Regions from separate parts of the Streptomyces sp. V4I23 genome, predicted to be linked through region 2. Evidence: riboswitches for the same ligand, from Rfam matches in the RefSeq annotation. Region 2 holds a riboswitch; each other region holds the start of a gene.

Region 1 (7,368 bases), 490 kb from region 2:
GCCGGCGCCACGGCCGCGAGGACGGTGGCGTGCCAGGTCCGGAAGTCCTTGCTGGTGAGGGGCGGCCCGCGAGCCGGCGCAGATGCCGGTTGAGCTCGTCGCCGCTCACATCGTGCCAGGCGCGGCCCTCCCAGTAGGCCGGCGGCCTGTCGCCCCCGCCCCCCGCCTCAGCAGCGCCCGGCCGCGCCCGAGGCCGCCCGTGCGCAGGCCGCGGGAGACCCGTTTACGGACGCGGGGGAGCGTGGCGGTGGCCGGTTCACCCCGGATGCGCCCCGGCCCGCGGGCCCTCCGCTGGGAGGGCGGCCATGCGGCGGGTACCCGGCAGGGGTCGCGCCGCATGCCGCGGGGCGCGTCGTCCAGGGGGCGGCCGATGAGGGAGAAGGACATGCCCGAGCTGCCGGATGTCGAAGGGTTCCGCGAGGTGCTGCGCTCCTGCGGCACGGGCCGGCGGATCCGGAGGGTCGACGTGCGCGACCCGGGCGTGCTGCGCGGGGTGACCGTGCGGCGGCTGCGGAAGGAACTGGAGGGGCAGCGGCTGGGGGAGCCCTGGAGGCACGGCAAATGGCTCGTCGCACCCACCGACGGACCCCGCGTCGTCTGGCACTTCGGGATGACGGGGCTGCTGCTGGCAGCAGCGCCCGACGACCCCGTGGCGGACCACGACCGGATCGTGCTCACGCTCGACGACGACCGCAGGCTGCACTACCGCGACCAACGCAAGCTCCAGGGCGTCCACCTGGCCGGCAGCGACGAGGCCGTGGGACACGTCCTCGGCGACCTGGGGCCCGACGCTCTCGGCCTGCCCCGGGACACGTTCCTCGAGCGTGTCGCCGGGCGGCGGGGCGCCGTCAAGAACGTGCTGATGGACCAGTCGGTGCTCGCCGGGCTCGGCAACCTCCTCAGCGACGAGATCCTCTGGCGCGCCGGGGTGGCGCCCGGCCGCCCCGCGCGTGATGTGGACGAGGCCGAACTGCGCCGCGTCCACGCCGCGATGGGCCGGGTCCTGCGGTCCGCGGTCCCGGCCGCGCGCGTGCCGCCCCGGCGGACCTGGCTCACCGGACGGCGGGACGACCGCGACCCGGTGTGCCCGCGCTGTCGTGGGCCGCTGCGCTCGGGCCGCACGGGCGGCCGCCGCTCCGTGTGGTGCCCCGCCTGCCAGAGCTGAGCCGCCCGGCGCGACCCGGCCGCGCGGAGCCCGGGTCGCCAGGGCTTCGGCCTCGCTAGGGCTTCAGCAGGGCCTTGACCATGCCGTCGGCCTTGGCCTGGAACGTCGCGTACGCCTCGGGGCCCTTCTCCAGCGGCAACGTGTGCGTGGCGAAGCCCTCGACGCCGAGCGGATCGGCGTCCGTCAGCAGCGGAAGGATGTCGTCCACCCAGCGCCGGACATTGGCCTGCCCCATACGGAGCTGGATCTGCTTGTCGAACAGGGTGAGCATCGGCACGGGATCCGCCATGCCGCCGTAGACCCCGACCAGGGAGATCGTGCCACCGCGCCGTACCGCGTCGATGGCCGTGTAGAACGCCTCCAGCCGGTCCACGCCGACATGCTCCATGACGCGCCGGGCCACGCGTCCGGGCAGCAGACCGGTCGCCCACTGCCCCGCCTTGGCGACCGGTGCGCCGTGGGCCTCCATCCCCACGGCGTCGATGACCGCGTCCGAGCCGCGGCCGTCCGTCAGGTCGCGGACCGCGTCGGCGACCTCGTCGTGCTCGCGCAGGTCGAGGACCGTCACCCCACGCGCCTCGGCCCGGTCGAGACGCTCGGGGACGAGGTCGACGCCGATGACGAGTCCGGCGCCCCGGTGCAGGGCCACGCGGCAGGCCATGTCGCCGATCGGTCCGAGGCCGAGCACGGTCAGCGACCCGCCGGGCGGTACGTCCGCGTACTCCACGGCCTGCCACGCCGTCGGCAGCACGTCCGAGAGGTAGACGAAACGCTCGTCCGGCGGCCCCTCGGGCACCTTGACCGGCAGTGTGTCGCCGAAGGGCACCCGCAGGTACTCGGCCTGCCCGCCGGGCACCTGCCCGTACAGCTTCGTGTAGCCGAACAGCGACGCGCCCATGCCGCGGTCCCGCACCTGGGTCGTCTCGCACTGCGAGTGGAGGCCCTGGGCGCACATGAAGCACTCACCGCACGAGACGTTGAACGGCACGACGACGCGGTCGCCGGCCGAGAGGGCCGTCACCTCGGGACCGGTCTCCTCCACGACGCCCATGGGCTCGTGGCCGAGGATGTCGCCGGGATCGAGGTACGGGCCCAGGACCTCGTAGAGGTGAAGATCCGAACCGCAGATGCCGGTGGACGTCACCCGGACGATCACATCCTTCGGCTCGGTGATGCGGGGATCGGGGACGGTCTCGATCCGGACGTCCCGCCGGCCCTGCCATGTCAGTGCGCGCATCGTGTCCTCCCGCGTTGCTCTCCGGTGGGCGGCCTGCGGCCGTCGTACGGGCGGCGCCGCGCGTCCGGCCACCACGCCCGAGTACCCGAAGCGGGCGATGCCATTACATACAGAAGAAAACGGACTATTGGCACTCAATAGAGCGTCGGACTTTCCGGTATGGGGCGTTTCTCTTTCATTGCCGGTATGTCCGTTTGCGTATGAAGTGTGCGACTGCTTTTCCTTGTTGCCTGTTTCGTGACGTCGGTCACGTGACGGAATGCCCGGGATGTCGGGCAGGCGTCGCAGACGCCTTGCGTGGAAGGAAAGTTGAGTTCCCGACAGAAAATGAGGAAGGTCATTTCCGTCTCTTTTCTCCGGTCTCGCATTGCGGTTGTGAATTCAGGGCTTGTTCCGCCGGGCTGCTCTCGCTTACGGTCACCGCAATCCGGATGGACCGCCGAATCCTGCCGCCGTCCGGGAATCCGACCACGCACTCACGTTCGGCAGGAGCGGGGGACCCAGGTAAGCCGCCGATCCGGAAACCGGAACGGCTCGGGGTGAAGTCGCACCGACCATGCGACCGGGCATCTCCAGCCCGAACCCGACAGCTCACCTCGCAGGCGACGGAGAGGAATGCGTCATGCCTGCAAAGGGTAAGCACCACCGCCGTCCGAAGTCCGGCCGACTCATCCGCGGCTTCGTCGCCGCGGGCACGGGCGGCGCCGCGCTCGCCCTGCCGCTGTTCGGCGCGACCACCGCCGCCGCGCAGCCGGCCCAGGCCGCGACCGCGAAGACCGCCGTCACGGCGCCCGCCGCGGCGAAGAAGGCCCCCGTGACGTACACCGTCGTCGCGGGCGACTCCCTGTCGAAGATCGCCGAGGAGCACTCCGTCAGCGGCGGCTGGAAGAAGCTCTACAACGACAACCGCCGGAACATCGGCGCCGACCCGGCGCTGATCCGCCCCGGCCTGAAGCTGACCATCGGCGCCAAGGCCAAGCCTGCGGACCGCGCCGCCGACGCCGGCCGCGCCGACCGCTCCGAGGCCCGCACCGCCCTGGCGGCGAAGAAGGCCCCGGCCGCGAAGCCCGCCAAGGCCAAGACGTATTCCAACGATCTCGACGGCTGGATCAAGGAATCGCTCGACATCATGGCCAAGCACGGAATTCCCGGAACTTACGAGGGAATCCACCGGAACATCATGCGCGAGTCCTCCGGAAATCCGCGGGCGATCAACAACTGGGACATCAACGCGGTGAACGGAACGCCCTCCAAGGGCCTTCTCCAGGTGATCGACCCCACGTTCCGGGCCTACCACGTGCCCGGCACGCCGTTCGACAGCTACGACCCGGTCGCGAACATCACCGCCGCGTGCAACTACGCCGCCGCCAGGTACGGCTCCATCGACAACGTGAACGGCCCGTACTGACCGTAGCCCCGCAATTCGCGGCTTCGATTGCAGACGGAATCGCGCCGGGCGCCTGTTCTGACATCACGTCAGTGCGGCGCCCGGCGCGGCCGTGTGCCCGCCCGGCGCCGGCAGCGGGAAGGTTGGAGGCATGCGACTGCTGCTGATCTCCGACACTCATGTGCCCCGCCGCGCCCGCCGCCTGCCCGACGAGGTGATGGCCCGTGTCGAGGAGGCCGACGTGGTGATCCACGCCGGCGACTGGGTCGACACCGCGACCCTCGACCTCCTTGAGGACCGCTCCGCCCGCCTCCTCGCCGTGTACGGCAACAACGACGGCGAAGCGTTGCGCGCCCGGCTCCCGGAGGTGGCCCGCGCGGAGCTCGGCGGTCTCCGGTTCGGCGTGGTGCACGAGACGGGCCCCGCCGCCGGGCGCGAGCGGCGCTGCGCCGAGAGGTTCCCGGACCTCGACGTGCTGGTCTTCGGCCACAGCCACATCCCGTGGGACACCACGGCCCCCGGCGGCCTGCGGCTCCTCAACCCCGGCTCCCCGACCGACCGCAGGCGACAGCCCCACCACACGTACATGACCGCGCGGGCGGCGGACGGCGTGCTGACCGAGGTCCTGCTGCACCGCCTGTGACCGGACCCGGGTAGTTTTGCGGTCAACCGAACTCAGGAGCCGCCCCGTGTCCGCCAGGCCCCGCCTGCTGTACGTCACCGACCTCGCCTACCCGGCCAAGGGGCGGCGGTACTGCGACGAGGACATCCACCTGTCCTCACGGCTGCGCGAGGACTTCGACCTCGCCCTCGCCCACCCGGCGGACGCGGCCGCGCTGATGGACGGCTTCGACGGCGTCGTGGTGCGCAACAGCGGGCCCGTCCTGCACTACCAGGACGCGTACGACGCCTTCCGCGAGAAGGCGATAAGGACCGGCGCCCGGATCTACAACCCGCTGACCGCACGCGGCGACATGGCGGGCAAGCAGTACCTGCTGGACCTCACCAGGGCCGGGTACCCGGTCATCCCCACGGTGGACCGGCTCGACGACCTCGGCCTGCTGCCCGCCTCCGACGCGTACGCGGTCAAGCCCAGGGCCGGCGCCGACTCCATCGGCCTCCACTTCGCAGGCGCCGAGCAGCTCCCCGGCCTCGTACGCGGCGACGTGCTGATACAGCCGCGCGTCGACTTCCTCTACGAGGTCTCCTTCTACTTCGTCGACGACACCTTCCAGTACGCCCTCCACGCCCCCGACCCCGCCCGCCGCTGGGACCTGGAGCCGTACGAACCCACCGCGGCCGACCTCGACTTCGCCCGGCGCTTCATCGCCTGGAACACCGTCGACCACGGCATCCAGCGCGTCGACGCCTGCCGCACCCGCGACGTCGGACTGCTGCTCGTCGAGCTCGAGGACCTCAATCCGTACCTGTCCCTGGACCTTGTCGACGAGGCGACCCGCGAGGCGTTCGTCGCCGCGCTGAAGACCTCACTGCACCGCTTCCTCGCCGCACCGGCGCCTCCGGCCGCGTAGCGGGCGGCCCGGGCCGGGCGCGACCGCCGGTGCGCCTCATGCGGGCCGCGCGTCGGGTACGTCCGCGGGCCCTGCGTCATACACGTCGAGGCGGCCGCACATGCCGAACCGGCCGCGTGCCGCGGGCCGTTCCGCCCGTACGACGGCGTCCGCGAGGTAGCGGGCGTCGCCCCGTTCCAGGCGCGCCAACTGCGTGCCGGTGGCGGCCGACGCGGCCGCGGCGCCCGTCAGCCACCGCTCGCGCCAGCGGTCCGCGAGCGGGCGCACCAGGGCGGCCGCCGCCCGGTGGAACGCGGCCAGCGGCTCCGGGTCCCCGGCCGCGGCCGCCGCGCGCAGCGCGGTGAAGCCCTCGATCGCCAGGTCGCGGCGGCGCCGGGCGGCCGTGGCGAGCTCCTCCTCGCAGGCGGTCGCGGGCAGGGCGACGGTCGCCCGGTAGCGGGCCGCGTCGGCCAGGTACGGCGGCGGCAGGGTGAGCACCGCGTCACCGGCCTCCGGCAGACCGCAGTTCTGCATGAGGACGACGATCGTCAGATCGCCCTCGTTGACCAGCCGATGGATCGTGCCGGGCGTGAACCAGACCAGGGCGCCGGGAGCGAGCGGCGTCTCCTCGAACCCGGAGGCGGTCAGCGTCTGCACCGCGCCGCGCCCTCCGGTCACGGCGTACCCCTCCGAACAGGTCAGGTGCAGGTGGGGCGTTCCGCCGCGCAGCCCGTCCGCCGACGGCCAGTCGTACACGCGCAGGCGGGACACGCCGATCCCGCCGGGCAGGCCGTCGTACACGGCGGCTGCACCGGGAGGGTTCATCTCGGGCCTCCTCGGGGAGTACGGGCACGCGGGCGGCCGCTGGGGCAAGCGCTTTCTACGGCACGTTAGGGAGGCTATCCGGTCCGGTCAAGACGGCCATCACCTGCGGCCCCGTCCCGTCACCGCCTCAACGTGCCGGGCAGCCAGGCGAGTTGGGCGGCCTCCTGGTGCGGGCCACCGCCCTCGTGGTCGTTGAAGTCGTAGACCTCGATCCGCTTCTCCTCGTGGGCATAGGCGTTGAAGGCGGCGAACACCGTCGACGGCGGGCACGTCTGGTCCTCCAGCGCCGCCGAGAAGAGCGCCGGAGCACGCCCTCGCGCCGCGAAGTGGACCCCGTCGAAGTACGCGAGGGTGCGCGCCGCCTGCTCGCTTCGGCCGCGATGGGTCCGCAGGTAGTTGCCGACCTCCCGGTAGGGGTCGCGGTCGGTGAGTGTCGTGGCGCGCGGAAAGTCGCACAGGAACGGCACGTCCGGGGCGACGGCCGCGAGGTCCGGCACCAGGCCGCCCACCGCGAGCGCGATGCCGCCGCCCTGGCTCGCGCCGACGGCCGCCGTCCTGGAGGCGTCCGTCAGCGGATGCGAGCGCGCCGCCTCGACCGCGCGTACGGCGTCGGTGAACACCCGCCGGTAGTAGAACTCGTGCGGGTCCTCGATGCCCCTCGTGAGGTAGCCGGGGAAGGCGGGCCCGCTGCCCACCGGGTCCGCTGTGCTGCCGTTCGCCCAGCCGCTGCCCTGTCCGCGGGTGTCCATGACGAAGTGCGCGAGACCCGCCGACGCCCACAGCAGATGGGTGTGCGGCAGTCCGCGTCCGCCGCCGTAGCCGAGGAACTCCACGACCACCGGCACCGGTTCGGCGGTCCCGGCGGGCAGCACGAGCCAGCCCTTCACCGGGTGGCCCCCGAATCCGGCGAAGGTCACGTCGTGGACCTCCACCGACGTCAGGCCGGTCGTGACGGGCTCGAAGCGCGCGCCGAGGGCGTGGGTGCGGGCCTCCTCCAGCGTCTTCGTCCAGAACGCGTCGAAGTCCGCCGGTGCGGCGGAGGCGCTGCGGTACCTGCGCAGTTCCTCGAGCGGGAGATCGAACAGGGCCATGGAAACCACCTTCGCTACGGGAGCAGGAAGCAGATCAACATGCCCTGCCACCGCCTGGCAAGGGCACGGCTCGCGAGCGGCGCGCCGCTCCGCTGGCGGACGGGCTCCTGCCGTCAGGGCCCTTGCCGATCGGCGGCCACCCCTGCTATCCC
Region 2 (7,368 bases):
TCGGCTCGAAGGGCTCACCCGGGCGGGGCAGCGCGACGGCGGCTCCGGCGCCGGCCGCGGCCGTGACGGTGCCCTCGGCGGGCTCGGCCCACGGGTGCGGCGCCAGGTTGAACGTGCCCCAGTGGATCGGCAGCATCACACCGGACGGCGTACCGCCCTGGAGGTCCAGGTGGGCCCGCATGCCCTCGGCCGGTGTCATGTGGATGTCGGGCCAGTACTCGGAGTAGGCACCGATCTGGATCATGGTCGCGTCGAACGGTCCGTGCTCCGCCCCGATGTCCGCGAAGCCGGGGAAGTATCCCGTGTCGCCGCTGTGGTAGATCCGGTGCTCGGGGCCCGCCACCACCCAGGAGGCCCAGAGGGTGTGCTGCTGGTTGCGCAGTCCGCGCCCGCAGAAGTGGCGAGCCGGTGTGGCGGTCAGCCGGATGCCGTGGACCTCGGCCGACTCGTTCCAGTCGAGCTCGCGCAGCCGGTCCGGGGACACGCCCCAGCGCTCCAGGTGGGCGCCCACGCCGAGCGGGACCGCGAACACGGTGTCCGTGCCGGCGAGTGCCCTGATGGTGGGCAGGTCGAGGTGGTCGTAGTGGTCGTGGGAGATCACCACGACGTCGAGGGTGCCGAGAGCGGCGAGCGGCGCGGGCACGGGATGCAGCCGCTTGGGCCCGGCGAAGGGGAAGGGGGAGCAGCGCTCGCCCCAGACGGGGTCGAAGAGGATCCGGCGGCCGTCTATCTCCGCCAGGACGCTGGAGTGGCCCATCCAGGTCAGCCGCAGCCCGGAGGGAGGCGGCTCGGCGAGATCGGCGACGGTGGCGGGGTGCACGGGCACATGACCGACCGGGGTCCGGCGGGCCCGCGCCTCCTTCTCGAAGTAGATCTTGGCGAATTCGACCATGGAACCGCCGGAGGGCCTGGTGCGCGCGCCCACCGGGTTGCGGAAGGAGCCGTCGGCGAAGTTCGGAGAGTGGCGGATTCTCGCCATCCGCTCCCCGGCCGGGTCGGCTCCGAAGGCGGCCGGCCTGAGTGAACGCAGCCGGGCTCTCAGCGAGTGGGGGGAACCAGCGCCGGTCACGACACCTCCTGATGATCGGGGGCTTCTTCATTATGTGCGGGCACGCACGTCACGCCGGGTGTCCTGCGCTGCGTCCGATCCGTCATGACGGGCAACGCGCACCCCGGCGCCGGTGTTCCTGGCCCCTCCCCAGCTGGTGCATGGACTTCGGCCACTGGGAGAACCGGACGCGCGGGATGGACGCGCGCAAGGTGCAGGACGTCCCCGTGTGGCGGGACAGCGACGTCTAATCCCCGCGGGAGCGGGATGTCATGGAGTACGCCGAGGCGATGACCGCGAATCCCCTGGAGGTGACCGACGAGCTGACCGGGCGCCTGCTCACGGCGCTGGGCGAGGAGGCGTTCGTGGAGCTGACGGCGATGGTGGCGGTGGAGAACCTGCGTTCGCGCATCAATGCGGCACTCGGCCTGACCAGCCAGGGTTTCAAGGACCACTGCGAGATCCCGGCCGCCGCACGGTCCGCCACCGGAACGGCGGCCTGAGCCCGGACCGCCGGATCCCCTTCCGCCTCGGCAGGAAGGGGATCCCGCCCAAGATCGGCTGTGTAGGGTGACGCCGTGGCCAGGATTCGGTTGAACGTGTCGGAGCGGCGTGAGGAACTGCTGAACGCGGCTGTCGAGCAGATCGAGCAGCGGGGCGTGGCGGCCGTGCGGATCGCCGATGTCGCCTCGTCCCTCGGCGTCTCCAGCGCCCTGGTGCTCTACCACTTCTCGTCCAAGGAACAGCTGGTCGCCGCGGCGTTCACGCATGCCGCCGACGCCGACCTGGCCCACCTGCGCAAAATCCTCGGGCGGCGCACCTCCGCGCTGCGCCGGCTGCGGACGGCCGTCCGCTGGTACGCCCCGACCGGCCAGGCCAAGGGCTGGCGGCTGTGGATCGACGCCTGGGCCGCCTCCCTGCGCGATCCGACCCTGCGCGAGGTCGCCCGCGCCCTCGACCAGCAGTGGAAGGCGGCGCTGGCCGAGGTGATCGCGGAGGGCGCGGAGGCCGGGGAGTTCCCGTGCGAGGACCCGGCGGCCGCGGCCTGGCGTCTGACGGCGTTCCTCGACGGGCTCGCCGTGCAGATGACGTCGTACGCGGGGTCGCTGACCCGTGCGGCGATGCTGCAGTGGACGGACGAGGCGCTGGCCCGCGAGCTGGGAGTGGACCGCGAGGCGCTCACGGCGTCCCGCTAGCCGGGGCGTCGGCGCCCGGGGCGCGTGCCCCGGGCACCGTGCCGCCTCGGCTCAGAGCGGCAGGAGGTCCGGGCGCTTGGCCGCCACATGGTCGCCGGAGCTCTCGCCCCGCAGTCGCCGGCCGATCCACGGCACCAGGTACTCGCGCGCCCACTGGATGTCGTCGCGCCGCACCTCGAAGGCACCGCGCGGCGGGAGCGGCGGCCAGGGCTGGTCCGGGTCGGCGGGCACGTCGAGACCGAGCACCTGGGCGGCGCGCAGGGCGACGCGGGTGTGGCCCTCGGGTGACAGGTGCAGCCGGTCCGCGTCCCACGCACGCCGGTCCTGAACGGACTTGAGCGACCACAGGTCGAGGACGGGGCAGTCGTGGCGGTCGGCGATGGCCCGCACGTGCGCGGTGTACGTGGCGATCTTTCCGCGCAGATGACGCAGGACCGGCACGTCCCGGGTGTCGAAGCCGGTGGTCACCATGACCGTGCCGACCGAGCTCTTGAGGTCGGCGACGGCCCGCTCGAGCCGCTCGGCCACGTCGTCCGGGTCGCTGCCCGGCCGGATGATGTCGTTGCCTCCCGCGCAGAACGTCACCAGGTCGGGGGCGAGTTCCTTGGCCCTCGGGACCTGCTCGTCGACGATCTGGTCGAGGAGGCGGCCGCGTACGGCGAGGTTGGCGTACCGGAAGGTGTGCTCCGGCGTCAGGTCGGCGAGCAGCACCGCGAACCGGTCCGCCCAGCCGACGTACGTCCCGTCGGGACCGGGGTCTCCCACGCCCTCGGTGAAGCTGTCACCGATCGCCGCGTACGACCCGAATGCACCCGTGTTCTCTGTTCTCGAATCGTCTGCCACGGGAGCACATCTTTCCTTTACGGATGTGACCTACGCGACCGTAAGGAGGGGTTGACGAGAGGTGATCTATGCCACCTGTCAAGTTTCCGTCAAGCCGGAATACGCGGAATCCCCCGCTCCGCCGCCGGACGGAACGAGGGATGCGCGGCCGGCGGCCCAACGGGCCGCCGGTGTACGTCAGATGGAGACGCCGTGCTGGCGCAGGTAGGCCAGCGGGTCGATGTCCGATCCGTACGACGGGCTGGTACGGATCTCGAAGTGCAGGTGCGGACCGGTGGAGTTGCCGGTGGAACCGGACAGACCGATCTGCTCGCCGCCCGCAACGCTCTGACCGCTGGAGACGGACAGGGACGAGAGGTGGGCGTACTGCGAGTACGTGCCGTCGCCGTGCTGGATGACGACCTCGTTGCCGTACGAGCCGCTCCAGCCGGCCGAGACGACGGTGCCCGGACCGACGGACTTCACGCTCGTGCCGCTGCCGGCGATGAAGTCGACGCCGGTGTGGTAGCCACTGGACCACATGGCACCGGACGCGCGGTACGGCGTGGAGACACCGCCGCCGACGGGGGCGGTCCAGCCGGAGGACGCCGGGGCGGCCTTCTCGGCGGGGGCCTTTGCGGCGGGAGCCGCGGCGGCGGGGGCCGCGGCCCGCGAGGCGTCGCGCGAGGACCGGGACGTGGACTCGGAGCGCGGCTCCGGGTCCTTCTTCGCCTTCGACTTCGCGTTGATGGTCAGTTCAAGACCCGGGTGGATCAGCGCCGGGTCCGCACCGATGGCACGGCGGTTGTCGTTGTAGAGCTTCTTCCAGCCGCCGCGGACGTTCTGCTCGTCGGCGATCTTGGCAAGGTAGTCGCCGGCGACGACGGTGTACGTCTTCGGGGCCTTCGCCGCGGCCGGAGCGGCCGCGGCGACCGAGGCCGGAGCGGCCTCCTGGGGAGCGGCGGCGGGGGTCGCGGCGTTGGCGCCGGTTGCGCCGAGCAGCGGCAGGGCTATGGCGGCGCTGCCCGTACCGGCGGCGACGAGGCCGCGAGTGAGGGGGTTGACCTTGGGACGGCGGTGCTTACCCTTTCCGGGCATGGCGCATTCCTCTCCGGCGCCTGCGAGGTGAGCTGTCGGGTTCGGGCTGGAGATGCCCGTTCGCGCTGGTTGCGCGAATTAACCCCGAGCCGTCCGAATTCTCCGGATACGGCGTACTACCTGGGTCCCCCGCTCCTGCCACGCGTGGGTGGGTTCGAAGTCCGGTCGGCGGCAGGATTAGGCGGTCCGTCCGGATTGAGCGTGACCGTAGGCGAGTCCACCGGGCGGAACAAGCCGCGAATTTCCCCCGGCTTTCCCGGTCGCGATTTCCGGGCCGCCCCACTCGTCACCCTCCGTGGACGAGTGACAGTCAATTCCCTTGCTGACCACGGAATTGAGTGGGGGAAAGCAGGCACGTTCCGTCACGAATATGATCCTGCTCACGAGCCGTGCCCCATCTACCCCACAGACGGGGCACGTTATCCGCAAAGGCTCAATTCGGACAGAAGACACAAATAATCGCCTAAGCGTGCACTTGCACACCAAGCGCCGTCCGCAACGCCCGACTTCGTCCCCTGTCGCCGCGCGGCCGGTGACGGAGCCCCTCACCGCCCGCTTCCGGTCACCCTGAATTCAGCCAAGCCGCATCCCGGAGAAACACCACGCGAATGACAGCAGGCCCCTTTCACGCAAAGGGAATCGGGCCGGGCCGCCACACTCACCGGTTTTCGATCACGGCGCCTGCCATTCACGCGGAGCCCGGGTGCGTCGTGCGCGGATGCGTCGTGCGCGGATGCGTCATGCGCGGGTGCGCCCGCGGGCCCCGGCCCTCATGACGGTGCCGGGGCGGCCGGTTCCGCCACGCCCGCGGACGCGGAACGCATCACGACCGACATGATTGCCCGATGAACCTGTGCCGTATCGTCGGATCCCGCCATCGTCGGCGACCGGCGCCGACGGCCGTCGCCTGAAGGAGTCCACGTGACGCAGCAGCTGCCGCAGGCCCCGTCGACCGAACCCCGGCTGGCCGGAGTGCGAAACTTCCGGGACGTGGGCGGACTGCCGACCGTGGACGGCGGGCGCGTGCGGCACGGCAGGCTCTACCGCAGCGGGCACCTCGCGCACGCCACCGAGGACGACGCCGCCTTCCTCGCGTCCCTCGGGCTGCACACGATCTTCGACTTCCGCAATGCGGCGGACCAGCGGCTGGAAGGCCCGGACGTCGAGCTCCCGGGCGTGCGGAACGTGAATCTCCCGCTGAGCGACCCGGCCGACGGCGCGGAGTTCTGGAAGATGGTCCGGGACGGCAACCTCGACCAGCTGAAGTCGATCCTGGACGACGGCAAGGGCGCCGCCCGGATGATCGCCTCCTACCGGATGATCGTCAAGGAGCGGACCGCCGAGCACAGCCGCGTCCTGCACGCACTGGCCGAGGACAGCGTCCCGGCGCTGATGCACTGCGCGGCCGGCAAGGACCGCGCCGGCCTGTCGATCGCGGTGACCCTGCTCGCCGTCGGCGTGGAGCGCGAGGCGATCGAGGCGGACTACCTGAAGTCGAACGACCCGCACCGCCGCTACAAGATCAAGCGCGGCGACGACTCCCCCGAGGCCATGTCGGCGCAGGTCATGGAGCTGCTGAGCCCGCTGTTCGACGCCCGCGCCACCTATCTGTCCGCCGCGTTCGAGACGATCGACGAGACGTGGGGCGGCACCGAGCAGTACCTCTCGAAGGGGCTCGGGCTCTCCGCGACGACCCGTGAGCGGCTGCGCGAACGGCTCGTCGAGGAGGGCTGAGCCCGGGGTCAGGGCCCCCTACTGGTTCTGACCGCCCACGAGGAACAGCAGGTAGAGGAACGCGGCGACGAGGTGCCCCGCCACGAGGTAGGCGAACAGCCGGATGACCAGGCCGCGCGGGAAGCGGTCCTCACGCCTGTTCTCGGGCGTGTCCGGCAGGGGCTTGTCCAGGGGGTCCCATGTGGGCGTCATCACAACCTCCGGGGTCAGACGTGCGGGTGCGGATCGGGACTCTGCAGCAGGGTGTGCATGAAGAGCAGCTCCGCGCCCTCGGGCGTGGCGGCCGCGATGCGGTGCGGCGTGAGCGAGTCGAAATGCGCGCTGTCCCCGGGCGCCAGCTCGTGGACGGCGTCCCCGAGGCCGAGACGGAGCCGTCCACCGAGGACGTACAGCCACTCCTCGCCGGGATGCACCCTGATCAGATCGCCCTGGGCTCCGTACGGGACGACCACCCGCAGGGCCTGCATGGCCCGGCCGGGAGCGCCGACCTGGTGGTACGTCCAGCCGTCGGCGGACGCCGGTTCCCGGCGGCCGGCCCGGATGACCGGCTCGCGCTCGGGCGGAAGCTCGCCGAGGACCTCGGCGACCGTCGTACCGTAGATCCTGGCAAGGGCGAGAAGCATCGGCAGCGAGGGCTGCCGGTTCCCGGTCTCGAGCCGGGACAGATGGGCCGGGGACAGCCCGGCGCGCTGGGCGGCGGCCTCGAGGGTCAGCCCGCGCCGACGGCGCAGCTCGCGCAGCCGCGGCGCGACGTGATGGATCCCCTCCCCCGTCGGTGCGGCGGAAGTGGTCATGCGACCATTGCGCCAGGCTCTTGCCCATGAGGCAAGTTTCTTGCCTCTCAGGCAAAGGGCCACCGGGGGTGCGCTCAGCGGTTGGCCACGGCCTGCTTGACCAGTGTCCTGCCGAAGTCCCACATCAGGGCGCCGCCGTTGTGGGCGTCGTCCATGACAGCCGTGAACGCCGCCACGAACCGGTCCACCTCGCGCGCGCCGATGATCAGCGGCGGGATCAGCTTGATCACTTCCATGTGGTCGCCGGAGACCTGAGTGAGGATCCGGTGCCGCTGCAGCAGCGGGACCACGACCATCTGCGCGAACAGTCCCTTCCGGGCCGCCTGCAGCATGGCCCACCGGCTGCGCAGCCGCATCGACTCCGGGCGCCCGAACTCGATCCCGATCATCAGGCCGCGGCCGCGGACCTCCCGCATCAGCTCGTAGCGGTCCACGAGCGCCGCCAGCCGCGCCCGCAGCAGCTCGCCCGTCACCCGGGCGTTCGCCACGACCTGCTCGTCCTCCAGCACCGACAGGACGGCGAGGCCCGCGGCCATCGCCTGGGCGTTGCATCCGAAGCTGGCGGAGTGCGCCAGCACTCGGTCCATGGACGAGTAGACCTTCTTGAAGATCCAGTCCTTGGCGAGCGTCGCCCCCACGGGGATGTAGCCGCCGGACAGGGCCTTGGCGAGGCAGA
Region 3 (7,368 bases), 940 kb from region 2:
CGTCGTCGGAGCCTCGTCCAGCGTGCCCTGCGAGCCGGCCACCGTGAACACCACCGCGTCCCCGGCCGGGTCGACCGCGGTGAACGAGATCACCTCCGCACCCTCCGCCAGCTTGATACCGGCCATACCGCCTGCCGCCCGGCCCTGCGGCCGCACCTGCGCGGCGGGGAAGCGCAGCAACTGCGCGTCGGAGGTGATGAAGACCAGGTCCTCCTCGCCCGTACGCAGCTCCGTGCCGCCCACGATCCGGTCCCCGTCCTTGAGCGCGAAGACCTCCAACTCGTCCTTGTTCGACGGATAGTCGGGGACCACCCTCTTGACCACGCCCTGCGCGGTGCCGAGCGCGAGGCCCGGCGAGGACTCGTCCAGCGTGGTGAGACAGATGACCTGCTCGTCCGCCTCCAGCGTCAGGAACTCCGCGACCGGAGCACCGCCCGCCAGGTTGGGGTCGGACGCCGTGTCCGGCAGTTGCGGGAGCTCGATCACGGACAGGCGCAGCAGCCGCCCGGCCGACGTCACCGCACCCACCTCGCCGCGCTGCGTCGTGAGCACCGCCGAGACGATCACGTCGTGCTTGGTGCGCTTGGTGCCGTGGTCCTCCAGCGGCTCACCGGTGGCGGTGCGCGCCAGCAGGCCCGTCGAGGACAGCAGTACGCGGCACGGGTCGTCCGCGACCTGGAGCGACGCGGCGGGCGCGGGCACGCCCGCGGACTCCAGCAGCACCGTGCGCCGCGGGGTCCCGAACTTCTTGGCCACCGCGGCGAGTTCGGCGGAGACCAGCTTGCGCAGCTCGGAGTCCGACTCCAGGATCCGGGTGAGCTCCTCGATCTCGCTGTTGAGCCGGTCGCGCTCGCTCTCGAGCTCGATCCGGTCGAACCGGGTCAGGCGCCGCAGCGGAGTGTCGAGGATGTACTGCGTCTGGATCTCGCTCAGCGAGAAGTGCTCGATCAGGCGTTCCTTGGCCTGGGCGGAGTTGTCGCTGGAGCGGATCAGGCGGATGACCTCGTCGATGTCGAGCAGGGCGACGAGAAGTCCCTCGACCAGGTGGAGCCGGTCGCGGCGCTTGGTGCGGCGGAACTCGCTGCGCCGGCGCACCACGTCGAACCGGTGGTCCAGGTAGACCTCCAGCAGTTCCTTCAGCCCCAGCGTGAGCGGCTGGCCGTCCACCAGCGCCACGTTGTTGATGCCGAAGGACTCCTCCATGGGGGTCAGCTTGTACAGCTGCTCCAGGACGGCCTCGGGGATGAAGCCGTTCTTGATCTCGATGACCAGGCGCAGGCCGTGCTGCCGGTCCGTGAGGTCCTTGACGTCGGCGATGCCCTGCAGCTTCTTCGCCGAGACCAGGTCCTTGATCTTGGAGATCACCTTCTCGGGACCGACCGAGAAGGGCAGTTCGGTGACGACCAGGCCCTTGCGGCGGGCGGTGACCGTCTCGACGGACACGGTGGCGCGGATCTTGAACGTGCCGCGGCCGGTCTCGTAGGCGTCCTTGATCCCGCCGAGGCCGACGATCCGGCCGCCGGTCGGCAGGTCGGGGCCGGGCACATGGCGCATCAGCGCTTCGAGGTCGGCGTGGGGGTATCTGATCAGGTGCCGCGCCGCGGCGATGACCTCGCCCAGATTGTGCGGGGGCATGTTGGTCGCCATGCCGACCGCGATGCCGGAGGCCCCGTTGACCAGAAGGTTCGGGTAGGCGGCGGGGAGGGCGACCGGCTCCCGCTCCTGGCCGTCGTAGTTCGACTGGAAGTCGACCGTGTCCTCGTCGATCGACTCCGTCATCAGACTGGTGGCGTCCGCCATGCGGCACTCGGTGTACCGCATGGCGGCCGGCGGGTCGTCGTTGCCCAGCGAGCCGAAGTTCCCGTGGCCGTCGACGAGCGGCAGGCGCATCGAGAACGGCTGCGCCATGCGCACCAGGGCGTCGTAGATCGACGCGTCGCCGTGCGGGTGCAGCTTGCCCATCACCTCGCCGACGACGCGGGCGCACTTCACGTAGCCGCGGTCGGGGCGCAGGCCCATCTCGTTCATCTGGTAGACGATGCGGCGGTGCACCGGCTTCATGCCGTCGCGGGCGTCGGGCAGGGCGCGGGAGTAGATCACCGAGTACGCGTACTCGAGGAAGGAGCCCTGCATTTCGTCCACGACGTCGATGTCGAGGATCCTCTCCTCGAAATCGTCCGGCGGTGGGGTCTTCGTGCTGCGGCGGGCCATCGCGGCTGCTGCTCCTTCACGTACCAGGCTGGATCTGACGCCGACCATTGTGGACCGTCCCGCTGACAACGTGGACCGCGACCCGGGTACGGGGGCCGCCGCGGCCCCGCGGCCGCGTCCCCCACGAGCGGGCGAACAACGCCGACCGGCGGCCGGGAACTTCGCCAGGTGTCAGCACGCTTGCATACAGTGGCAGGTCTGGCAGCACATTCAGCATCGCGATCGAAGGGACGTACATGCCCATGGGTCACACGGCCACAGCTCAGGCCGACTCCGGCGGCCTGACAGCGACCGAGCACCGCCTGGCCAACGGCCTGCGCGTCGTGCTCTCGGAGGACCACCTGACCCCGGTCGCCGCGGTCTGCCTCTGGTACGACGTCGGCTCCCGTCACGAGGTCAAGGGCCGTACAGGACTCGCCCACCTCTTCGAGCACCTCATGTTCCAGGGCTCGGCCCAGGTGAAGGGGAACGGCCACTTCGAGCTCGTCCAGGGCGCCGGCGGCTCGCTGAACGGCACGACCAGCTTCGAGCGCACCAACTACTTCGAGACCATGCCCGCCCACCAGCTGGAGCTGGCGCTCTGGCTGGAGGCCGACCGCATGGGCTCGCTGCTGGCCGCGCTCGACGACGAGTCGATGGAGAACCAGCGCGACGTCGTCAAGAACGAGCGCCGCCAGCGCTACGACAACGTGCCGTACGGCACGGCGTTCGAGAGGCTGACCGCCCTCGCCTACCCCGAGGGCCACCCGTACCACCACACGCCGATCGGCTCGATGGCCGACCTCGACGCGGCGACCCTCGAGGACGCCCGCGCCTTCTTCCGCACCTACTACGCGCCGAACAACGCGGTGCTGTCGGTCGTCGGGGACATCGATCCGCAGCAGACGCTCGCATGGATCGAGAAGTACTTCGGCTCCATCCCGTCCCACGACGGCAAGCAGCCCCCGCGCGACGGCACCCTGCCGGACGTCATCGGCGAGCAGCTGCGCGAGGAGATCGTCGAGGAGGTCCCCGCCCGCGCCCTGATGGCCGCCTACCGCCTCCCGCACGACGGCACCCGCGAGTGCGACGCCGCCGACCTGGCGCTCACCGTCCTCGGCGGCGGCGAGTCCTCGCGGCTGCACAACCGCCTGGTGCGCCGCGACCAGACGGCCGTGGCCGCCGGGTTCGGGCTGCTGCGCCTGGCCGGTGCCCCGTCGCTCGGCTGGCTGGACGTCAAGACCTCCGGCGGCGTCGAGGTTCCGCAGATCGAGGCCGCCGTCGACGAGGAGCTCGCGCGGTTCGCGGCCGAGGGCCCGACGCCCGAGGAGATGGAGCGCGCCCAGGCCCAGCTCGAGCGCGAATGGCTCGACCGCCTCGGCACCGTTGCCGGCCGTGCCGACGAACTGTGCCGTTACGCCGTCCTGTTCGGCGACCCGCAGCTGGCGCTGACCGCCGTACAGCGCGTCCTCGACGTCACCGCCGAGGAGGTGCAGGCGGTCGCCGAGGCCAGGCTGCACCCGCGCAACAGGGCCGTCCTGGTCTACGAGCCCATCTCCGCCGACGACAGCGACATCAGCGACGAGGCCGCGGCGGCCGACGAGAACGACGAGCACAAGGGGGCGGACCAGTGAGCGACGCTGCCGTGACCATGGACTTCCACTCGCAGCCCACCCCCGGCACCGCCCGGCCCTGGGCCTTCCCGGCCCCCGAGCGCGGCACCCTGGACAACGGGCTGACCGTGCTGCGCTGCGACCGCCCCGGCCAGAAGGTCGTTGCCGTGGAGATCCTCCTCGGCGCGCCCCTGGAGGCGGAGCCCGAGGGCCTCGACGGCGTCGCCACGATCATGGCCCGCGCCTTTTCGGAGGGCACTGACAAGCACAGCGCCGAGGACTTCGCCGCCGAGCTGGAGCGCTGCGGCGCCACGCTCGACTCGCTCGCCGACCACCCCGGTGTCCGTGTCTCGCTGGAGGTCCCCGCATCCCGGCTGCCCAAGGGGCTCGGTCTGCTCGCCGACGCCCTGCGCGCCCCCGCCTTCGCGGCGGGCGAGGTCGACCGGCTCGTCCGCAACCGCCTCGACGAGATCCCGCACGAGATGGCCAACCCGGCCCGCCGCGCGGCCAAGCAGCTCTCCAAGGAGCTCTTCCCGTCGTCCCTGCGGGTGTCCCGGCCGCGCCAGGGCACCGAGGAGACGGTGGCGAGGATCGACTCCGCGGCCGTACGGGCCTTCTACGAGGCGCACGTTCGGCCGTCCACGTCGACCGTCGTGATCGTCGGCGACCTCTCCGGGATCGATGTGGACGCGGTCCTCGCCGAGACCCTCGGGGCCTGGACGGGCGACAAGGCGCCCACCCGGCCCGTGCCGGCGATCACGGCCGACGACACCGGCCGGGTGTTCATCGTCGACCGCCCCGGCGCCGTTCAGACGCAGCTGCTGATCGGCCGTACCGGCCCCGACCGCCACGACAGCGTCTGGCCCGCCCAGGTGCTCGGCACGTACTGCCTGGGCGGCACGCTGACCTCCCGGCTCGACCGCGTCCTGCGCGAGGAGAAGGGCTACACCTACGGCGTACGGGCCTTCGGCCAGGTGCTGCTGTCCGCCCCGGACGGCTCGGGTGCTTCGATGCTGGCCATCAGCGGTTCCGTGGACACGCCGAACACCGGCCCCGCGCTGCAGGACCTGTGGACGGTGCTGCGCACGCTGGCGGCGGAGGGGCTCACCGACGCCGAGCGCGACGTCGCCGTGCAGAACCTGGTCGGCGTCGCCCCCCTGAAGTACGAGACCGCGGCGTCGGTCGCGGCCACGCTCGCCGACCAGGTCGAGCAGCACCTCCCGGACGACTACCAGGCGCAGTTGTACGCCCGCCTGGCCGCGACGGGCACGGTGGAGGCGACCGCGGCTGTGGTCAGCGCGTTCCCCGTGGACCGTCTGGTCACGGTGCTGGTCGGCGACGCGGCGCAGATCGAGGCCCCGGTCAGGGCGCTCGGGATCGGTGAAGTGACCGTCGTCAGCGGCTGATCGAAAGCCGCGCATCAGAAGAGGCGCACAGAACGGGTGCGATGCATCCAAACGGAACCCCGGCTTCGAGTCGTATGCCGGGGTTCCGTGCTATGTCCGGCTTGTTGGGGAGATGGCCTGTCTGCCCTGTGGCATGCGCTACAAAAGGCGCTGTCCGTTTGGTGATCGACGGATGACCTGCCTAGCGTCGGTCCGGCTGTCCGCCTGGATCACGCCGCACCCGCGGCATCGGACAGTCATCGCCGAGTCCCCTTCAGGCGCGAGCCCGGGGAGCCGGGGACCCAGTCCCCTGGGGTGAATCGGACGCCTTCGCCCGCGCGGAGGGGCCCGTAGGAGACCTTCCTGCTCCGAACCCGTCAGCTAACCCGGTAGGCGAGAAGGAAGGAAAGGACCAGCCTTTTCATGGCGTTCACCCGTGCCACCGGGAAGCACCGTGCCCCGAGCCGTCTGACGCGCAGGAGCCGGAACATCGCCGGCGTCGCGACTCTGGCCACCACCGGCGTCATCGGAAGCCTCGCCTCCCCGGCGCTCGCCGCCGACGCCGAGCCCTCGGTCGAGGACACCGGCCTCACCCAGATCGTCTCCATGGGGTCCATCGCCGACGAGATCGCCGACCAGGCCGCCGCCCAGAAGCAGGAGGCCGCCGAGGCGGCCGCCAAGGCCCGGGCGAAGGCGAAGGCCGAGGCCGAGGCGAAGCGCAAGGCCGAGGCGCGCGCGAAGGAGGCCCGCGAGGCCAAGGAGCGCGCCGCCCGTGAGGCCGAGCGCCGCCGCCTGAACTCCTTCCGGCTGCCCGTCGCCGGCTCGTTCGTGACCACCGGTTACCAGGCCGGCGGGTCCCTGTGGTCCTCCGGCAGCCACTCCGGCGTCGACTTCCGCGCCGCGTCCGGCACGTCGGTCGTGGCCGTGGGCGCCGGCACCGTCGTCGAGGCCGGCTGGGGCGGCGCGTACGGCAACAACATCGTGCTGCGCATGAACGACGGCACGTACACCCAGTACGGCCACCTGTCGTCGATCAATGTCTCGGTCGGCCAGCGGGTGATGCCCGGCCAGCAGATCGGCCTCGCGGGCTCGACCGGCAACTCGACCGGACCGCACCTCCACTTCGAGGCCCGGACCTCGCCGGAGTACGGCTCCGACATGAACCCGATCGCGTATCTGCGCGCCCGCGGCGTAAGCGTCTGACCCGGCGTCCTCGCGAAGACCCCCGGCGTACGCCGGGGGTCTTCGCGCTTCGGCGACGGTGCCTCCGACGCCCGGCAGCCTCACCGTCCGCCGCCGGTGCGTTCGGCTGCACGCCGCGTACCGCTCGGCGGACGCCCCTGCCGCCGACCGCGCTCGGCGTCCGGCACCGCTCGTCCCGACCGCGAGGCGGTCCCGCCGGCCCGGTCGGCGGGATCCCTGGCGGCCCTGGCTGTGTCCCACGGCCGGTTTCTGGCGCTGCCGGGGGCGGCTGTGCTGCGGTCTCCGCGGCCGTCCCTCTGCCTGTGGCCGGATGTGAGCCGTGGGCCTCGGGTGTGTCCGACGGCAGGTTTCTCGCGCCGCGGGCCGTCTCCGGCGGTCCGGCGACGCGCGACGCGGGGATCGTATTACGTCGTTTCCGGCCAAAAGATATCCATGGATTCCGGTCGGCCATCGGAAAATCCCGTGGACTGGAATAGAGTCACCGGACACGAGTCAATCGGCTGCGTTTCGCGCGGATCAAAGCGGAGGTTCGGACATGCGCATTCCCGCGCACTCTGTATGCACAGCGATCCGCGACGACATCGTCTCCGGTGTGTTCGAGCGGGGCAGCCGGCTCACCGAGGAGAACCTCGCGCGCCGCTACGGGGTCTCCCGCGTCCCGGTCCGCGAGGCCCTGCGGACCCTGGAGTCGGAGGGCTTCGTCGTCACCCGCCGCCATGCCGGCGCGCACGTCGCCGAGCCCACCGAGCAGGAGGCGGCCGACCTGCTGGAGATCCGCATGCTGCTGGAGCCGCTCGGCGCCGCGCGTGCCGCCCAGCGGCGCACCGAGGCCCATCTCAAGGTGCTGCGCGGCCTGGTGAGGCTCGGTCAGGAGAGAGCACGCCGCGGGCAGGGCGAGGACCTGCGCTCCCTGGGCGCCTGGTTCCACGAGACGCTCGCGCAGGCCTGCGGCAGTCCGGGGCTGACGGCCCTGCTGA
Region 4 (7,368 bases), 5.7 Mb from region 2:
TCGCACACCGACATCGGCTGCCACGTGTCGCCGTGGTAGCCGCCGCGCCAGGTCAGCAGCCGCTGCTTGGCCGGGCGGCCCACCGAGCGCCAGTACTGCAGGCACATCTTCACCGCGACCTCGACCGACACCGAGCCCGAGTCGGACAGGAAGACATGCCGCAGAGGCTCCGGCGTGATCTCCACCAGCCGGGCCGCCAGCCGTACGGCGGGCTCGTGCGTGAGCCCGCCGAACATCACATGGCTCATGCGGCCCAGCTGCGCCGTCGCCGCCTCGTTGAGGACGGGGTGGTTGTAGCCGTGCACGGCCGACCACCACGACGACATGCCGTCGATCAACTCGCGCTGCCCGTGGATCTCTTCGGCCAGCCTGAGCCGCACCCCGGCCGCGGACTCGACGACCAGCGGCTCCTCCCGGCCGGGCATCGGACCGTACGGGTGCCAGACGTGGGCGCGGTCCAGGGCACGCAGCTCGCCGGGCGTGAACTCACGCATTGGGCGCGAGGTCCGTCCCGGCGCCGCGGCGGCGCACGGCGACCAGGTCCGTACGGGCCGCCGGGACCTCCGACGGAGCGGCCTCCGCCTCCGCCGCGGCGGACGCGTCGTGGCAGCCGCCCGAGCCCTCGTCGTCGCCGCACACCGAACCGCAGCCGCCGACCGCCCCGCGGTGCTCGGGCAGGGTCGTCGTGTCGGTGCCCTCCACCTCGAAGCCGGCGTCCGCGATCATCTCCAGGTCGGCCTTGCCCGCCTGGCCCTCGCTGGTCAGGTAGTCGCCGAGGAAGACGGAGTTGGCCAGGTGCAGCGCGAGCGGCTGCAGCGTGCGCAGATGGACCTCGCGCCCGCCCGCGAGACGCACCTCGACGTCGGGGCAGACGAAGCGCACCATCGCCAGGATGCGCAGCGCCCGCTGCGGGGTCAGGTTCCACTCCTTGGCGAGCGGGGTGCCCTCGAAGGGGATCAGGAAGTTCACCGGCACCGAGTCCGGGTCCAGCTCGCGCAGGGCGAAGACCACGTCCACCAGGTCCTCGTCGCTCTCGCCCATGCCGGCGATCAGACCGGAGCACGCGGACAGGCCCGCGGCGTGCGCCTTGTTCACCGTGTCCACGCGGTCCGCGTAGGTGTGCGTGGTCGTGATGTCCCCGTACGTCCCCTCGGACGTGTTCAGGTTGTGGTTGTACGCGTCGGCGCCCGCCTCGCGGAGCCGTTCGGCCTGGCCGTCGGAGAGCAGACCGAGACACGCGCACACCTCGACGCCCTCGTTCTCCTCCTTGATCGCCTCGATCGTCTTCGACACCCGGTCTACGTCCCGGTCCGTCGGGCCGCGCCCGCTCGCCACCAGGCAGACCCGCTTGGCGCCGCCCGCGACGCCGGCGGCCGCGGCCCGGGACGCCTCGTCCGGCTTCAGCCAGGTGTACTTGAGGATCTCCGCCTTCGACCCGAGCCGCTGCGAGCAGTACGAGCAGTCCTCGGGGCACAGGCCGGACTTCAGGTTGACCAGATAGTTGAGCTTCACCCGCCGTCCGAACCACTGGCGGCGCACCTTGCCGGCCGCGGCCACCACATCGAGCAGATCGTCGTCGGAGGTCGCCAGTACGGCGAGCGCTTCTTCACGGGTCGGCAGCTCGCGCCGCAGCCCCTTCTCCACCAGGGTGTTCAGCAGGTCCATGGCGCTGATCCTTACCCACGGCAGCCGCCCGGGCCAAGGAGGAACCCCACAACAGCGGCGGATTGAGGTGTGTGCATGGCCACATCCGCACCCGGCCCGCACGCGGTTAAGGTCTGTGCGCTGCCTACAAAAGGACCGGACCCCTCATGCCGCAGGCCACTCAGGATCCTTTCGACTGGATCGACGACGAGGCGCGCCGTCGCGAGCGTGCGGGCCTCGTGCGCACGCTCCGGCCACGCGCCGCCGACTCGCCCCTGCTCGATCTGGCGAGCAACGACTACCTGGGACTGACCCGCCGGCCCGAGGTCACCGCCGGGGCCGCCGACGCCGCCCGCCGCTGGGGCGCGGGCGCCACCGGCTCCCGCCTGGTCACCGGCACCACCGCGCTCCACGCCGAGCTGGAACGCGAACTCGCCGCGTTCTGCGGTTTCGAGGCTGCCCTCGTCCTGTCCTCCGGCTACGCGGCCAACCTCGCCGCCGTCACCGCCCTCGGCGGACGCGACGCCCTCGTCGTGTCCGACGCGGGCAACCACGCCTCCATCGTCGACGGCTGCCGGCTCGCCCGTGCCGAGACCGCGGTCGTCCCGCACGCCGACCCCGACGCCGTACGCAAGACCCTCGGCGCCCACCCGGACCGCCGCGCCCTCGTCGTCACCGACTCGGTGTTCTCCGTCGACGGCGACGCCGCGCCGCTGCCCGCCTTCGCGGCAGCCTGTCGCGAACACGGCGCGGCCCTGCTCGTCGACGACGCCCACGGCCTCGGCGTCCTCGGCGACGGCGGCCGGGGCGCGCTCGACGCCGCCGGACTGGCCGGCGCGACCGGAGTCGTCGCCACCCTCACCCTCTCCAAGTCCCTCGGCAGCCAGGGCGGCGCGGTCCTCGGCCCGGCGCGGGTGATCGCGCACCTGGTCAACACGGCCAGGACCTTCATCTTCGACACCGGACTCGCACCGGCCGCGGCGGGCGGCGCGCTCGCCGCCGTCGGGGTGCTGCGCCGCGAACCGGAGCTCGCCGGCCGGGCGCGGGAGGTAGCGGCCGTGCTGCACCGGCGGCTCACGGACGCGGGACTGACCGCCGCGCGGCCGGACGCGGCCGTCGTGTCCGTGCAGGCGCCCTCCCCGGAGGCGGCGCTGCGCTGGGCGGCGGACTGCCGGACGGCAGGTCTGGTCGTGGGCTGCTTCCGGCCCCCGTCGGTGCCGGACGGCATCTCGCGCATCCGGCTCACCGCCCGCGCCGATCTGACCGCCCGGCAGGTCGACACGGCCGTCGCGACGATCATCGCCTCCGCGCCGCGGGGCTGAGAACAGCCGGTCCGGAGCGTGCGGTCCGTCCCCAAATACGGTCTCTCGTCGCAGACTTCACCGCTTTGAGCGACAGATATGCACGTATCTTGGTGGATTGCCGCACCGGCCTGACGACAAGTGGCAGTCTGACGCCGAAGCGCAATCCGTGGCCGTCCTCGCGTGTCATCCGCTACGAGTCGGAGCCCGGCCCGGTGGGAAAGGGACAGCGTCGCCATGGCAGACCGTCAAGAAGCATCCGTCACTCTGCCCAGCGATCCGGCATCGGTCTCCGCCGCCCGGAGATATGTCACCGATGTCGTCTGCGGATGGGGTCTGCCGGACGGCACCGACGCCGTCGACACCCTGCGGCTGATCGTCTCCGAACTGGCGACCAACGCAGTGCAGCACACCTTCGGCCAGTCGCCCACCTTCACCGTCGACGTGCGCCTCGAACGGGACGAGCGACTGTGCATCGGCGTCACCGACAGCCACCCGCGCTGGCCGCGCCGGCTGCCCGCCGCCGTCCGACAGGACAACGGCCGGGGGATGGTCATCATCCGCAGTCTCACCGCGCAGTACGGCGGGCGGCTCTCCGTGACACCCACCGAGGAGGGCGGCAAGACCGTGTGGATCGCCCTGCCGTGGACCGTACCCGTGAAGGGCTGATCCGCGCCCGGGTTCACCACACCCTGGCCGCAGTGCCCTGTTGACCCGCCCGTCCGAACGAGCTCCGCAGGAGAGCCCGCAGCGACTGCGCCGCCGGCCCCGACTCCTCTCCCCGGTGCGCCACAGAGATCGTGCGGCGGAAGGCCGCCGGCTCCAACTGCCGTACCTGCAGCGGCGTGGCGGACATCGCCGCCACCATCTCCGGCACCACCGCCACCCCTATCCCCGCGGTCACCAGGGCGCACACCAGCGCGTAACCGGGCGACTCGCACACCACGGCCGGCGTCGCCCCCGCCTCGGCCAGCGCACCCTCCACTCCCTTGCGCGGCGGATGCGCCGGAGCGCTGCTGATCAGCGGCTGCCCGGCGAGTGCGCTCACCGGCAGCCGCCCCGATCCGCCCGCCAGGGCGTGCCCGGGAGCGGTGATGAGCACCAGCTCCTCGACCAGCAGCGTTTCCACGACCACCCCCGGCGGGGGCGGCGCCGGATCGGCGGGCTCGTAGGCATGCGTCAGCGCGAGATCCATGGCGCCGCGCGCCACTGCCGTGACCCCATCCGGGGGTTCGTACTCGGCGACGGTCAGGTCCACATCCGGATGGGCGCGCCGGAAGGCGCTCAGCACCGGGGGCAGCAGGTGGATGCCGACCGTGGTGAAGGTGGCCACCCGCAGCCGGCCGCCCGCGAGCCCCGACAGCCGGGCCAGCTCGTGCCGCGCCCGGTCCATCTCGTCCAGCACCCGGCGCGCCCGCTCCGCGAGCAGCTCACCCGCGGCCGTGAGCCGCGCCCCGCGGTGGTGGCGCACGAGCAGAGGCGCTCCGGCCTCGCGCTCCAGCTTGGCCAGCTGCTGGGAGAGCGCCGGGGCGGTGTAACCCAGGCGGGCCGCGGCGCGGGTGATGGAACCGGCCTCCGCGACAGCGACCAGGGCGGCCAGCCGGGTCGGGTCGTACATCGCACCCCTTAAGCATTGCTTTTGGCTGACCCAGGATATTCCCCATACACGCTGAAGGCACTGAGACGGCAGGCTGGAGGGCATGGACGCACACCTGATCGCTTTCACCGGTGTCGCCGCGGGCATGGTCGCCATGCCGGGTGCCGACTTCACCGTGGTGGTACGCAGTGCGCTCGCCTCGCGCCGCGCGGGCGTCGCCTGCGCGGTCGGTGTGGCGGGCGGGCTGCTGGTGCACACCGCGCTGGCCGTGGCGGGACTCGCCGCGGTGCTGGTGGCGGTGCCCGTGCTCTACCGGACGCTGCAGATCGCCGGCGGGATCTACGTGCTGTGGCTGGGCCTGCGCGCTGTGCGCTCCGCGCTGCGCCCGCTCGAAGGGCCCGCCGCCCCCGACGGCGCCGCGCCCTCCCACGGCGTCGGGCGCGGCCTGCGGCAGGGCTTCCTCACCAACGTCCTCAACCCGAAGGCGCCGGTGCTGTTCCTGAGCCTGCTGCCGCAGTTCGTGCCCGACGGCGCGGCGGTGCTGCCGCGCACCCTGCTGCTGGCCGCGATCGTCGTCCTCCTGGCGCTGATCTGGTTCCCGGCGGTGGCCCTCCTGGTGGACCGGCTGGGCCGGTGGCTGCGCAGGCCGCGCACCACGCGTGCCGTGGAAGGAGTCACGGGCGGCGCGCTCACCACGCTCGGCGCGACCCTGCTGGTCCAGCCGCTGGCACACTGACCGGCACCGGTCCGTCGCACCATGGTGGGTGCGGACGATTCTCAGGCGCGGGGCCGCCGCCGGGGAGCCGGAAAGGCGGGGCAGCCGGAAGGCGGGCCGTCAGCGCACCCGGCCGTACGAGACGCCCCTGGTCCAGATCTTGGCCAGCCGCACGACGTCGCCCGTCTTCGGCGAATGCCAGATCCGCCCTCGGCCGGCGTAGATGCCCACGTGGTAGACGTAGCCGCCGGAATGGAAGAAGACCAGGTCACCGCGTTTTCGTTGGGAGGCGGAGACATGGCGCGTACGGTTGTACTGCTGCTGAGCGGTGCGCGGCAGCTTCTTGCCGGCCTTCTTGTACGAGTACTGCGTCAGCCCGGAACAGTCGAAGCGGTGCGGGCCTACGGCGCCGAATCTGTACGGCGACCCCTTCTTCGATGCCGCGACCTTGAGTGCCTTGCTCGCGTAGCTGGTGATCGCGTGGGCCTCGGGGGCGGTGCCGGGAGCGAGGAGCGTGCCGCCGACGGCGGCGATGGTCAGTGCCGATACGGCGCCCGCACGTGTGAGCAGGAACGGGACATGCATCTGCGCAGTCATGCGCAACCCTTCGTCAGCCGCCTGTGAAGGGTGACCTGTCGGGTTCGGACTGGCGAAGACGCCCGGCCGCCGAAGCGGCTTCACCCCAAGGGGCCTACCGGGATCACCGGTCACCCCGTGCTGCTCGGGTCCTCCACTCCTGCCGATGCACTTCTGTCGACCAGTCGTCCGGTGCGGCGGCAGGATTCAGCGTCCGCCCGGACCGCCCCGTCAAGGTGGCGGGGGCTTGTCGTCCCAGCGATCGTCACTCATGGATGTCCGATTTCCGAGTTGAAACGGCTTTTGTGAAGCCAATCACGACTGATCTGTTCGGGTGGACAGGGATGTTGGCGGTCGCCTCGCCTGACGCGGAATCATGGTCGTACCAGCGCGGAAGCCGTTCGACTCCGCCAAATCGGTGGTGTGCGTGGCGCAACTCCTGCGGCACGGAACAACGTCGCCGAAACTCCACCGAACGGGGTACGAAAGCCGCGGCCCCCTTGGCGGAAAGCAGCGGATCGACCGTCAACTCGTCGAAACCGGGGGCATGGTCACCCGGTTCGCTCTGCGTTCCCCGTCGAGAATCCGCAGCGCCTCGGCGAGCGTGTCCGCGTAGACCTCGTTCTCCCCGCGCAGGTGCATCAGCGTCAGGGCGTCCTTCAGGGCGGTCGCCCGCCCGACCAGTGCCTGAGCGGCGCGCAGCGCGCCGTAGGTGTGGGTGACCCGGGACGGATTGATCCGCCCCAGCAGATCGACCACTTCGAGATACCTGTCGATCAACTCCGCCTCCGCGCGGGTCAGCCCGGGAAGCGGTGGCAGCTCCGGGAGCAGCATCCCTCGCTCACCTCGCCCCGGCCGGCGAGGCTTTGCGGCTCCCGATGACGTGGTCCACCAGGCCGTATCCCTTCGCTGCCTCGGCGTCGAAGATCCTGTCCCGCTCCAGATCGGCCGCGATGCGCTCGGCGCCCTGTCCGGTGTGGCGTACGAGCATGGCCGCCAGCTGCTCCCGCAGGCGCAGCAACTCGGCGGCGTGGATCTCAAGATCGGACGGCTGGCCGCGCAACGGCTCCTCCACGGCGGGCTGCTGGACGACGACACGTGCGCCGGGCAGCGCCGACCGCTTGCCCGGGGTGCCCGCGGCGAGCAGCAAGGCGGCTGTCGAAGCGGCCTGGCCCAGGCAGGTGGTGGCGATGTCGCAGGTGATGATCTGCAGGGTGTCGTAGATCGCGGTCATGGCGCTGATGGAGCCGCCGGGGGAGTTGATGTACAGGCAGATGTCCTGATCGGGGGCCGCGTACTCGAGGTGCAGCAGCTGGGCGACGACGTCGTTCGCGGCGGTGTCGTCGACGGCGGTACCGAGAAAGACGATCCGCTCGTCGAGCAGCTTCGAGTACGGGTCGAGGGTGCGGGTGCCCGAGCTGGTGCGCTCGGTGAACTCGGGCAGGACGTAGCGGGCGGCAGGACGGTTCATGGCATGCCTCTCGTCGGAGTCGGGCGAGCTGCGTTCTGTAAAAAATGTACAGGACGTACAGGCC

The links. Region 2 has a riboswitch for cyclic di-AMP ahead of QFZ82_RS07225 (M23 family metallopeptidase). Riboswitches for the same ligand answer to the same signal wherever they lie in the genome.
Region 1: another riboswitch for cyclic di-AMP. It lies ahead of QFZ82_RS05130 (LysM peptidoglycan-binding domain-containing protein); the one in region 2 lies ahead of QFZ82_RS07225 (M23 family metallopeptidase).
Region 3: another riboswitch for cyclic di-AMP. It lies ahead of QFZ82_RS11415 (M23 family metallopeptidase); the one in region 2 lies ahead of QFZ82_RS07225 (M23 family metallopeptidase).
Region 4: another riboswitch for cyclic di-AMP. It lies ahead of QFZ82_RS33595 (C40 family peptidase); the one in region 2 lies ahead of QFZ82_RS07225 (M23 family metallopeptidase).

The regions. Positions count from the first base shown of each region.
Region 1 is NZ_JAUSZW010000004.1:618,693-626,060, reverse strand. Features, by position in the region: gene QFZ82_RS05140 (Fpg/Nei family DNA glycosylase) at 386-1,165, shown strand; gene QFZ82_RS05135 (zinc-dependent alcohol dehydrogenase) at 1,221-2,402, opposite strand; cyclic di-AMP (ydaO/yuaA leader) riboswitch at 2,830-3,020, shown strand; gene QFZ82_RS05130 (LysM peptidoglycan-binding domain-containing protein) at 3,025-3,810, shown strand; gene QFZ82_RS05125 (metallophosphoesterase) at 3,941-4,432, shown strand; gene QFZ82_RS05120 (hypothetical protein) at 4,479-5,321, shown strand; gene QFZ82_RS05115 (cupin) at 5,358-6,125, opposite strand; gene QFZ82_RS05110 (acetylxylan esterase) at 6,245-7,216, opposite strand; gene QFZ82_RS05105 (cellulase family glycosylhydrolase) at 7,215-7,368, shown strand, end outside.
Region 2 is NZ_JAUSZW010000004.1:1,111,396-1,118,763, forward strand. Features, by position in the region: gene QFZ82_RS07205 (MBL fold metallo-hydrolase) at 1-1,069, opposite strand, end outside; gene QFZ82_RS07210 (hypothetical protein) at 1,321-1,551, shown strand; gene QFZ82_RS07215 (TetR/AcrR family transcriptional regulator) at 1,627-2,244, shown strand; gene QFZ82_RS07220 (SGNH/GDSL hydrolase family protein) at 2,296-3,087, opposite strand; gene QFZ82_RS07225 (M23 family metallopeptidase) at 3,265-4,164, opposite strand; cyclic di-AMP (ydaO/yuaA leader) riboswitch at 4,169-4,325, opposite strand; gene QFZ82_RS07230 (tyrosine-protein phosphatase) at 5,086-5,898, shown strand; gene QFZ82_RS07235 (DUF6126 family protein) at 5,917-6,090, opposite strand; gene QFZ82_RS07240 (helix-turn-helix domain-containing protein) at 6,105-6,692, opposite strand; gene QFZ82_RS07245 (aspartate aminotransferase family protein) at 6,767-7,368, opposite strand, start outside.
Region 3 is NZ_JAUSZW010000004.1:2,048,779-2,056,146, reverse strand. Features, by position in the region: gene QFZ82_RS11430 (DNA topoisomerase (ATP-hydrolyzing) subunit A) at 1-2,211, opposite strand, end outside; gene QFZ82_RS11425 (pitrilysin family protein) at 2,454-3,824, shown strand; gene QFZ82_RS11420 (M16 family metallopeptidase) at 3,842-5,209, shown strand; cyclic di-AMP (ydaO/yuaA leader) riboswitch at 5,440-5,598, shown strand; gene QFZ82_RS11415 (M23 family metallopeptidase) at 5,612-6,391, shown strand; gene QFZ82_RS11410 (GntR family transcriptional regulator) at 6,927-7,368, shown strand, end outside.
Region 4 is NZ_JAUSZW010000004.1:6,857,774-6,865,141, forward strand. Features, by position in the region: gene QFZ82_RS33565 (adenosylmethionine--8-amino-7-oxononanoate transaminase) at 1-494, opposite strand, end outside; gene bioB (biotin synthase BioB) at 487-1,665, opposite strand; gene QFZ82_RS33575 (8-amino-7-oxononanoate synthase) at 1,812-2,966, shown strand; gene QFZ82_RS33580 (ATP-binding protein) at 3,183-3,614, shown strand; gene QFZ82_RS33585 (LysR family transcriptional regulator) at 3,628-4,563, opposite strand; gene QFZ82_RS33590 (LysE family translocator) at 4,646-5,278, shown strand; gene QFZ82_RS33595 (C40 family peptidase) at 5,378-5,854, opposite strand; cyclic di-AMP (ydaO/yuaA leader) riboswitch at 5,858-6,056, opposite strand; gene QFZ82_RS33600 (hypothetical protein) at 6,359-6,667, opposite strand; gene QFZ82_RS33605 (ATP-dependent Clp protease proteolytic subunit) at 6,675-7,304, opposite strand.